Linked DNA regions of Paludisphaera borealis. The protein of the gene in region 1 interacts with the protein of each later gene in a pairwise test. Links are inferred from orthologs where the notes say so. Each region holds a gene or a part of one and is shown in the gene's direction. Other genes may lie near its edges.

Region 1 (5,229 bases):
GCCATCCCGTATCCCGAGATCCCCCACTTCCCGCGCGCGACGGTCGAGAGCCACAAGGGCCAGCTCGTCTGCGGCGAACTGGCCGGCGGTTCGGTGGTCGCGATGGAGGGCCGGTTCCACCTCTACGAAGGCTACACGCCCGCCCAGGTGACGTTCCCGATCCGGGTGATGAAGGAGCTGGGCTGCGAGCTGCTGATCGTCTCCAACGCCTGCGGCGGGCTGAACCCGCAGTTTGCGAAGGGTGATCTGATGGTGATCGAGGACCACATCAACCTCCTCGGCGCCAACCCCCTGATTGGTCCCAACGACGATCGCCTCGGCCCCCGGTTCCCCGACATGATCGAGCCCTACGACCGGGCGCTCCAGGACCTGGCGCTGCGGGTCGCGCTCGAGGCGAACATCGTGGCGCATCGCGGGGTCTACGTGGCGGTGACCGGCCCCAACCTGGAGACCCGGGCCGAGTACCGGTTCCTCCGCGGCATCGGCGCCGACGTCGTCGGCATGTCGACGATCCCCGAGGTGGTGACCGCCGTTCACGCCGGGATCAAGGTGCTGGGCTTCTCGATCGTCACCGACATGTGCCTGCCCGACGCCCTGAAGCCGGTTCGCATCGAAGAGATCATCGCCGTCGCCAACCAGGCCGAGGCCAAGCTCAGGACCATCGTCCGGGGCGTGCTGGAACGCTGGCGGGCCTGAGCGGCGGCGGCTTCGCTCCGAAATACAATCGCTGCAAAAAGACGCCGCAAGAGTCAAGGGTGCCACGGGTTCCGTCCTCGGAACCCGTGAAGGCCAGGCCCGGCGGCGCACGGGTTCCGAGGACGGAACCCGTGGCACCCCAAAAAGTAACGTGAATCGGCCCTGATTTTCATAGGGTCGGGTGTCCCAAACTGGCGACATGACGATTGGCCCCAGGAAGATTCGAGCACGATGTCCACCAACGCCAAGCCCTACAAAGAGACTCTGAACCTGCCGTCGACCGAGTTCGACATGAAGGCGAACCTGACCGTCCGCGAGCCGAAGATCCAGGCTCTCTGGCAGGAGCAGGACCTCTACGGGCAGATTCGCCAGGCCCGGGCCAAGAGCCCGCGCCGGGTGCTCCACGACGGACCGCCGTACGCCAACGGCGAGATCCACATGGGCACCGCGCTCAATAAGATGCTCAAGGACTTCGTCGTCCGCTCGCTCACGATGCGCGGGTTCGACAGCCCGTACATCCCCGGCTGGGACTGCCACGGCCTGCCGATCGAGCACAAGGTCGTCAAGGATCTCGGCTCCAAGGCCGCGACCCTGAGCCAGGCCGAGATCCGGTCGCTCTGCCAGACCGAGGCGCTGAAGTGGGTCGACGTCCAGCGCAAGCAGTTCCGCCGCCTCGGCGTGATGGGCGACTGGGAGAACCCCTACCTGACCCTCGATCCCCGCTACGAGGCCGGCATCCTCGACGTCCTGGCCGACCTGCTCGACGGCGGCTACGTCTTCCGCCAGCTCAAGCCGATCCACTGGTGCATCTCGGACCGCACGGCGCTGGCCGAGGCCGAGCTGGAATACCACGACGAGACCACGCCGAGCGTCTACGTGAACTTCGCGATGGTCTCGGGCGTCCCCGCCGCCTGGACCGAGGCCGACGGCTCGACCGACGCCGACTGGCGGGCGATGATCTGGACCACCACCCCTGGACCCTGCCGGCCAACGTCGCCATCGCCGCCCACGCCGACCTCAACTACGCGGGAGTGCGGTACAACGACCCCGACACCGGCATGACGGTCCGCGTCATCCTGGCCGCCGACCTCGTCGCCAAGGTCATGGGCCTGCGGAAGATCGCCGACTTCACCGAGGTCGGCCGCTGCAAGGGGAGGGCACTTGAACACGCCCAGTATCGGCACCCGTTCATCGACCGGATCTCGCCGATCGTGCTGGCGAACTACGTCAGCGTCGAGGACGGCACCGGCCTGGTCCACACCGCGCCCGGGCACGGCGGCGAGGACTACCAGACCGGCCGGGCCTACCAGCTTCCGGTCCTCAGCCCCGTCGACCCCGCGGGCAAGTTCACGGCCGAGGCCCCCGAGTGGCTCGTGGGCCAGCAGGTGTTCGCCGCCAATCCCAAGGTGGTCGAGCATCTGAGGCAGTCGGGCGCCCTCTACTTCGAGCAGCCGCTGACGCACAGCTACCCCCACTGCTGGCGCTGCAAGAAGCCGGTGATCTTCCGGGCGACCGAGCAATGGTTCGTCGGCGTCGACCGCAACGACCTGCGCGGTCGGACCCTCGAAGCGATCCGCAACGACGTCAACTGGCTGCCGTCGTGGGGCCAGTCGCGGATCGAGGCGATGGTGTCGCTCCGGCCCGACTGGTGCATCAGCCGGCAGCGGTCGTGGGGCGTGCCGATCCCCGCCCTCGGCTGCACGAGCTGCCACACCCAGTTGCTCACCGCCGACACGGTCCGTCATTTCCGCGACCTCTTCCGGGCCGAGGGCGCCGACGCCTGGTTCACCAAGTCGGCCGAGGAGATCGCGCCGCCGGGGGCGTCGTGTCCCAGTTGCGGCGGCACGAGCTTCCGCAAGGAGGGGGACATCCTCGACGTCTGGTTCGAGAGCGGGTCGAGCCACCGCGCGGTGCTCGCCGGCGACTTCGAGCTGGGCTTCCCCGCGTTCATGTACCTGGAAGGCTCTGACCAGCATCGCGGCTGGTTCCAGTCGTCGATCCTGACCTCCGTGGGGACCCGGGGTAAGGCCCCGTTCGAGACCGTCCTGACCCACGGGTTCGTGGTCGACGACAAGGGCGCGAAGATGGCGAAATCGGGCGGCAACGCCGTGGCCGCCGTCAAGGCGACCGAGCAATACGGCGCCGACGTCCTCCGCCTGATGTTCGCGAGCATGGACTTCGCCGACGACATCCGGATCAGCGAACGGGCGATCAAGGAGACATCCGAATCGTACCGAAAAATCCGCAACACCTTCCGCTACCTCCTCGGCAACCTCGAAGACTATGAGACCCTCGACCCGTCGAGCGTCGACGTCTCGACCCTGCACGAGCTGGACCTCTGGGCGCTGGGACAGCTCAACAACGTAGTCCGCGACGTGGTCGCGGCCTACGAGCGGTTCGAGTTCTACCGGGTCTATCAGCGGATCTACCAGTTCTTCTCGGTCGAGCTTTCGAGCTTCTATCTGGACGTCCTCAAGGACCGCCTCTACGCCGAAGCGCCCGCCGGCCCCGACCGCGTCGCCGCTCAGTTCGTCCTGTCGCGGCTGCACGACGTCCTGGTCCGGCTGCTGGCCCCGATCATCCCGCACACCGGCGAGGAACTGTGGGGCTACCTCCCCGCCGGGCAGGGCTATCCGGCCAGCGTCCACCTGGCGAAGTTCCCCGAGCCCGACCCGCGCTGGGACGACGCCGACCGCGACGCACGGTGGACGACGCTCCTCGAAGCCCGCGACGCCGTCCTCAAGTCGCTGGAAGCTCTCCGCAAGGACAAGACGATCGGCAGCGCCCAGGAAGCTTCGGTGGTGATCTCGGCCGCCGAGGCCGATCTGCCGCTCCTGGAAGCGCATCGCGACCTCCTGGCCACGCTCTGCATCGTGTCGGAACTCGACGTCAAAGCCGCCTCGACGCCGGCCCCAGGGGGCGAGCGGTTCCAGGTTGCGGCCGTCCGGTCGCCGCACGGCAAGTGCGAGCGGTGCTGGAACTACCGGTCGACGGTCGGCCAGAACACCGAGCACCCGACGCTCTGCGAGCGGTGCGCCCGGGTGATCACGGCCCAGGCCGAGAAAGGCCCGGCCAAATGACCGACACAGGCCGCAAGTCGCCGATCCGCCTGGCCGTCTGCGCGTCGGGCGGCGGCACGTCGCTGCAAAACCTGCTCGACCGGATCGCCGCCGGCCAGCTCGACGCCGAGGTCGTGCAGGTCGTGGCCAGCCGGCCGAACATCGGCGCGATCGCCAGGGCCGAGAAGGCTGGCATTCCGGTCGCCGTCGCGGTGTCGGCGAAACACGCGCCGGCCGAATACACCGCCGCCGTCTTCGACCCGATCCGGGCGAACAAGGCCGACCTGGTCCTGTTCGCCGGCTTCCTCGCCCTGGTCGACATCCCCGCCGACTACGAAGGACGGGTGATGAACATCCATCCCGCCCTGATCCCGTCGTTCTGCGGCAAGGGGTATTACGGCCAGCGGGTGCATCAGGCGGCCATCGACTACGGCGTCAAGGTGAGCGGCTGCACGGTCCACTTCGCCGACGACACCTACGACACCGGCCCGATCATCCTCCAGCGCTCCGTCCCGGTCCTCGAAACCGACGACGCCCACGCGCTGGCCGCCCGGGTCTTCGAGGCCGAATGCCAGGCCCTCCCCGAAGCCGTCGCCCTCTTCGCCGCCGGCCGCCTCAAGATCGAAGGCCGGCGCGTCCGCATCCTCCCTCCCGGCGACCCCCGACCCTGACGATCGTGAGCCGCCGGAAATTGGCTTCGATCGCGCGGAAAAGTGGGTCGTCACGACTGCCCCGCCGAGCCAATGCCGACGCCCGGAGGCTTACGCCCCGGCCGTCGGGAATTGGCTTCGATCGCGCGGAAAACTCGGGCGGCCGACGCCCTCTCGTCCCGTAGGGTGGGCGCCGCCCACCATCCGAACCCGTTGTAACATCGACAGTTATCGACGGTGGGCAATGCCCACCCTACGAAGAGTCTCCCCGAGCCCATTGGCTTCGATCACGCGCGAAACACGGGTTTCCAAAGGCGCTCTGGGCCAGGGACGAAGCGGAACGACTCGCGTTCCCGGCTCGCCGGAAATTGGCTTCGATCGCGCGGAAATACGGGTTTCCAGGACGATGACGAAGCCGGGCGGCTCGACGGAATTTGGCTTCGATCGCGCGCTTTTTCGCCGTGTTGCTCGCCGCCTCGGTCTCTATCCAACGGGCGCATTGAGAAGGAGCGAATGGGGAATCCGAGAATCCCCCATCCTTACTATGCGCCGAAGTCGCCTGAATGAGAAAACCGATCGCGAAGTCCCGCCTCACTTCCCGAACGCCTCGATTTCGCCGCAGGACGAGAAGGCTTGATCGGGGTTGTCGCCCGAGGCCGGCGTGCCGATGATGCGGATGGCGCGGGCGGTGACGGGCTCTTTCATGCGCAGCTCGAACGCCTGGCCCGGTTTGAGGTCGGGCGCTTTGGCCGAGGTCGCGGCCGGGTAGTCGGCCAGCTCGCCGACGGTCTCCCAGGGGCCGTCCTTCTCGCGACGGACTTGCA
Region 2 (4,997 bases), 2.5 Mb from region 1 along the record:
CGACCCTGCCCGAGGCCATCGATCTGCCTCCACTGCCGCCCGGCTGACCCGCCGAGGCGATCACGACTCTCACTACCGGCCGATGCGTCCAAACGACGCATCGGCCTTCTTTTTTCGAAGGCTGCAAGAACAGTGTTGACCAGTTGTCAAACATATCGGCAAAATGATCCGGCGCTCCTGGTCCGAATTCCATCGCGACTCGCCGGGAAATCGCCACGCGACTTCGTCTTCCGGGCGATCCCGATCCGCTGGATTCACAAATCGAGGAATCCGTCATGACTTGTCCATCGCAGGCTCATCGTGGAAACTCCGGCGATCGACGGACGTTCCTGAAGACGGCCGTGGCCGCCGGTTCGGCCGGCGCGCTCGCCGCGGCCGAGTCGGTCACGCCCGCCTTCGCCCAGGCGGCCCAGGCGGAGCAATCCACCGTTCCCACGGCGACGCTCGGCAAGACGGGACGCAAGGTCAGCATCCTCGGGATGGGCACAAGCTGGAAGCTCTCGCCGAGCTTCGTCCAGGCCGCCCTGTTCTCGGGCGTCCGCTACATCGACACGTCCGAGAGCTACGAGAACACCGTGTCGGAGAAGGTCCTCGGCGACGTCCTCGACCGGACCAAGATGCGCAAGGACGTCTACCTCGTCACCAAGAACGCCGCCTACCGCAAGGGGATGGGGGCAAGCGCCCTGCAGACCCTCGAAAGCCGGCTCGACGCCAGCCTGGAGCGGCTGAAGACCGATTACGTCGACAGCTACTACCTGCACGGGGTCGCCGGCGATCAGATCGCGATCTTGCGCGATCCGGACGTCAAGAAGGCGTTCGAGGAGCTGAAGCGGAAGGGGAAGATCCTCTTCTGCGGCCTGAGCTGCCACGACGCCCGCCTGCCCGAGATCCTCGACGCGGCGGCCGAGGCCGGCTGGATGGATCAGGTGATGTTCAAGTACAACTTCCGCGACGTCGGCGGCAAGGATCGCCACGACGACCTCCAGCGCGCGATCGACAAGGCGGCGAAGGCCAACCTCGGGCTGGTCGCCATGAAGACCCAGGGGGGCTCGGTCAACTTCCCCGACAAGATGGCCAAGCTCCAGGAGAAAGGCTTCAAGAAGGAAGTCGCCGCAATCAAGACGGTCTGGATGGACGACCGGATCCAGGTCGCCGTCAGCGAGATGACGAACCGGAGCGATCTCCGCGAAAACGTCGCCGCGACCCGCGACCAGAAGCTCTCCGCGCGTGACGTCCAACTGCTCGAAGAGTACCGCCAGACGACGGCCCACCTCTACTGCCACGGCTGCGGCCACCTCTGCGAGACGGCCGCCAAGGGCGTGCCGGTGGCCACCGTGCTGCGTTATCTTCGCTATTACGAGGTCTACGGCAAGCGGCAGGAAGCCCGGGCGCTCTACCAGGCGCTTCCTCCCGTCGCCCGCAATCTCGCCGCCGCGGACCTCACGGCCGCCGCCCTGGCCTGCCCCCACGGGTTGCCGGTCGCCGACCTGATCCAGCGCGCCGACCGCCGCCTCAGGGTCTGATCCGGTCCGTCCGGATCGACCTCTCGAACGCCACAGGAATCGGACGGGCCGCCTCCCCCGGTTGCCGGTTCCTCCGCATGAGCCCGAGGCGCGACGAACAGCATCGGAACGGTCGTCATGCCCGTGATCAGGTTCTTTGCCATTTCCTGCGTGTCGATCGTCGTCGCCCTCGGGGCCTTGGGCTGTGGGGGCGATTCCGAGAACATCCCTGATTCTCCGGCCTCGGCGCGGGGCGGCGGCAAGATCGGCGCGGTGCTGCCGACGTTCAGCCATCCCTTTTTTCTGGCTCAGAAGAAAGGGATGGAAGACAAAGCCAAGGAGTTGGGCCTGGAGATCGACGTCCGCGACGGCCAGGACGACGACGCCAAGCAGATCGGTCAGGTTGAAACCCTGATCAACCTCGGCTGCCGCGCCCTTATCCTTTGCCCTCGCGACGAAGACGCCCTCGTGCCGGCGGTCGAGGCGGCCAACCGCGCGAAGATCCCGATCATCGCCCTCAACCGGCGGATCAACGGCGGCGAGGTCCTCAGCTACGTCGGGGCCGACGACGCCGAAGGGGGCGTCCTTCAGGGCGAGGAGCTGGTCAAGCTGCTCGGCCCCAAGGGAGGCAAGATCCTCTATCTTGAAGGCACCGAAGGATCGAGCCCCCAGCGCAAGCGGAGTGAAGGGCTGCTCGCGGTCCTTCAAAAACATCCCGAGATCACGATCGCCGACCGCCGGTTCGCGGGATTTCAGGAAGACAAGGCCAAGAGCGTCATGACCGACCTGGTGCGCCGGTTCCGCCCGGGGGACGTCCAGGCCGTCGTGGCCCAGTCCGACGAGATGGCCTTGCCGGCCGCGGAAGTCGCCCAGGCCGAGGGCTGGAAGGACGTCGTCGTCCTCGGCTTCGACGGCTGCAAGTCGGCCTTCGACGCCGTCCGGAACGGCAGACTCCAATCGACGGTGCTACAAGACCCGGCGGAACAAGGCGCCAAGGCCGTCGAGACCCTGGCGAACTTCCTCAAGGGCCAGAAGGTTCCCGCGGAGAACATCACGCCGCTGCGGTTGATCACCAAGAGCGACGTCGACAAGCACCAGCCCGCGTACTGAATGTTCGTCAACCGGCGGGCCATTCGCCCGAGAAGACCTCGGTAGCCGGGCCGGTCATGAACACCGACTCAGACGGCTCCGGCCATTCGAGCTGGAGGTCGCCACCGGGCAGGTGGGCGAGAATCCGCCGCGAGGTCCGCCCGGTCAGTACGCCGGCGACGCACACGGCGCAGGCTCCCGTGCCGCAGGCGAGCGTGATCCCCGAGCCCCGTTCCCAGGTGCGCATCCGGACCTCTTCAGGGCCGAAGACGTCGACGACGTGGAGGTTCACTCGACGCGGAAACATCGGGTGGTTCTCGATAAGCGGTCCGAGACGCTCAAGGGGGAACGCCGCGCTGTCTTCCACGAAAATGATCGCGTGCGGATTGCCCATGGAGACGGCGGTGACGGCGAAGGTCTGGCCGTCGACCTGGAGCGGAGCGTCGATCGGCGGATCGCCGGGCAAGAGCGTCGGGATCTCGGCGGCTCGCAGAATCGGGGTGCCCATGTCGACCCGGACGAGTTTCGCCTCGCCCTGATCGATCTTCAGATCGAGCGAGAGGACGCCGCGCCCGGTCTCGACGGTCACGCGCTCCTTACGAGCGATCCCATGATCATGGAGATACTTGGCGACGCAACGGACGCCGTTGCCGCACATCTCCCCTTCCGAGCCGTCCGCGTTGAACATCCGCATCCGGGCGTCGGCCTGTCGGCTGGGCATGATCAGGATCAGGCCGTCGGAGCCGACTCCAAAATGCCGGTCGCTGATCGTCCGGGCCAGCAACGAAGGGTCGGAAGGTTCCGGCTGATGAAACGTCTCGATGTAGACGTAATCGTTGCCGAGACCGTGCATCTTGGTGAATTTCATGGCTCGTCGGTCGCCGCGCGAGTAGAGAAGAAGGCCGTAGCGGAGTGAGAACGCGCCGGACTCAAGGAATGTCGAGATCCGTTGGCCGACTGGGCGGTCGACACGTTAACATGGTAGTCCAAACCAAGCCCTGGTGTAAACGTCCGGCGAAGCAGCGCGACCGCCGACTTTCCCGGCGGCTCGAATTCGAGTGCGGGCGGCAAGCCCCATGATTGGGAACGCGAGGATTTGATGCTCGGTACGTCGACGACTCCCTACGACCTGAGATTCCGCCTGCTGGGCATTCCCGTCCGCGTTCATCCCATGTTCTGGCTCGTCTCGGCGATCCTCGGCTGGCAAGACCAGCATTTCGAGCGGGTCGTGCTCTGGGTAGGCTGCGTGTTCCTCTCCATTCTGGTGCACGAGTTCGGCCACGGCCTGACGTCCAAGCACTTTCGCGACGCCCCCTGGATTCTCCTCTACAGCATGGGGGGGCTCTGCTACTCCGAGCGACAGGGAACCAAGGGGCAACGACTCGCCGTGATCCTGGCGGGCCCGGGCGCGGGTTTCCTCCTCTTCCTGGTCACCCTGGTCGTCTGGACGATTTTGCTCGGGATTTCGCCGCGCGAACATTTAGCCCTCATCCTCTTCCTCATCGTCGGCGTCAAACCCGATCCCGTGGCCCTCTTGAACGCCTTTGGGAAGTTCGGTCTGGGCGAGACCGGCATGATGTTCTGGGCCTATTACTTCCTCATCCGCATCAACTTGCTGTGGACGTTCGTCAACTTGTTGCCGATCTGGCCGCTCGACGGCGGCCAGGCGAGCCAGATCATCTCCTCCGTCGTCGACCCGAGAAACGGCGTCCGGCGCAATCACATCCTCTCGTTGGTGACCGCCGGAATCCTGGCCGTGATCGCGGGGGTTCGGACCTCGGACCTGTTCCTGACCTTCTTCTTTGGGATGTTCGCCTACCTGAATTTCCAGGTCCTCCAGTCGATGCACGACGCCCGGTCGCTGGGCGTCGGCGACGACGACTGGTGGCGGCGTTGACCGAGACCGAGGTACTTAGTCGACGAGGTGTCTCAATCCGCCATCTATTTCGTATGGTGTTCCACGGAATCAGACCAGGCGTCAAGACGGCAGGTCGGGGGGTCCCCTCTTTCTTTTGCCGGCCTCATGCCTGAAAATCACTTGGGCCTTTCCACGAGTGGATTCCCAACAAGGGATGAGGCCCTTCGGCCAATAGAGCGCGAGAGCAGAACGAACATACATGCGCCCACGCATCAAGAAGTCACAGGCATCGCGAGGGAAGCAGTCGGACGAAGCGGAAGCGAAGGTCGGCGACGCCCCTCGGAAGGGGGCGGGCTCGCGACGAGTTCGCGCGGCGAGCGATCACGAAGCGGCCCCCGTCCTCCACGCCAACCGGTTGCCTCTCTTGCCGTTGCGTTCCGATCTCGTCTTTCCTCAGACGGTCGTTCCGTTAGTGATCAACCGTGCCAGCGGGATTCGGCTGGTGGACGACGTGCTGGTCGGCGAGCGCCTCGTCGGTCTGGCCAGTC

What was found.
Region 2: the proteins of BSF38_RS32515 (region 1) and BSF38_RS23415 interact in binary tests that used the Escherichia coli proteins (3 or more experiments, as listed by UniProt). The link is inferred for Paludisphaera borealis from one-to-one orthologs.

The regions. Positions count from the first base shown.
Region 1 is NZ_CP019082.1:3,520,370-3,525,598, forward strand. Bases 1,253-4,251 are described here. They hold BSF38_RS32515 (isoleucine--tRNA ligase), read left to right. Parts: upstream 1,253-1,727; coding sequence 1,728-3,776; downstream 3,777-4,251. Other genes in these bases: BSF38_RS32510 (class I tRNA ligase family protein), read left to right, coding at 1,253-1,758; purN (phosphoribosylglycinamide formyltransferase), read left to right, coding at 3,773-4,251. Outside these bases: BSF38_RS13630 (purine-nucleoside phosphorylase), read left to right, coding at 1-696; more of BSF38_RS32510, read left to right, coding at 928-1,252; more of purN, read left to right, coding at 4,252-4,426; BSF38_RS13645 (glycoside hydrolase family 127 protein), read right to left, coding at 4,997-5,229. UniProt on the Escherichia coli protein: Catalyzes the attachment of isoleucine to tRNA(Ile). As IleRS can inadvertently accommodate and process structurally similar amino acids such as valine, to avoid such errors it has two additional distinct tRNA(Ile)-dependent editing activities.
Region 2 is NZ_CP019082.1:6,044,794-6,049,790, reverse strand. Bases 860-3,626 are described here. They hold BSF38_RS23415 (sugar ABC transporter substrate-binding protein), read left to right. Parts: upstream 860-1,640; coding sequence 1,641-2,612; downstream 2,613-3,626. Other genes in these bases: dapF (diaminopimelate epimerase), read right to left, coding at 2,620-3,459; BSF38_RS23420 (aldo/keto reductase), read left to right, coding at 860-1,523. In the rest of the region: BSF38_RS23425 (TolC family protein), read left to right, coding at 1-47; more of BSF38_RS23420, read left to right, coding at 276-859; BSF38_RS31485 (metalloprotease), read left to right, coding at 3,691-4,488; lon (endopeptidase La), read left to right, coding at 4,709-4,997. UniProt on the Escherichia coli protein: Part of the ABC transporter complex RbsABC involved in ribose import. Binds ribose. Also serves as the primary chemoreceptor for chemotaxis.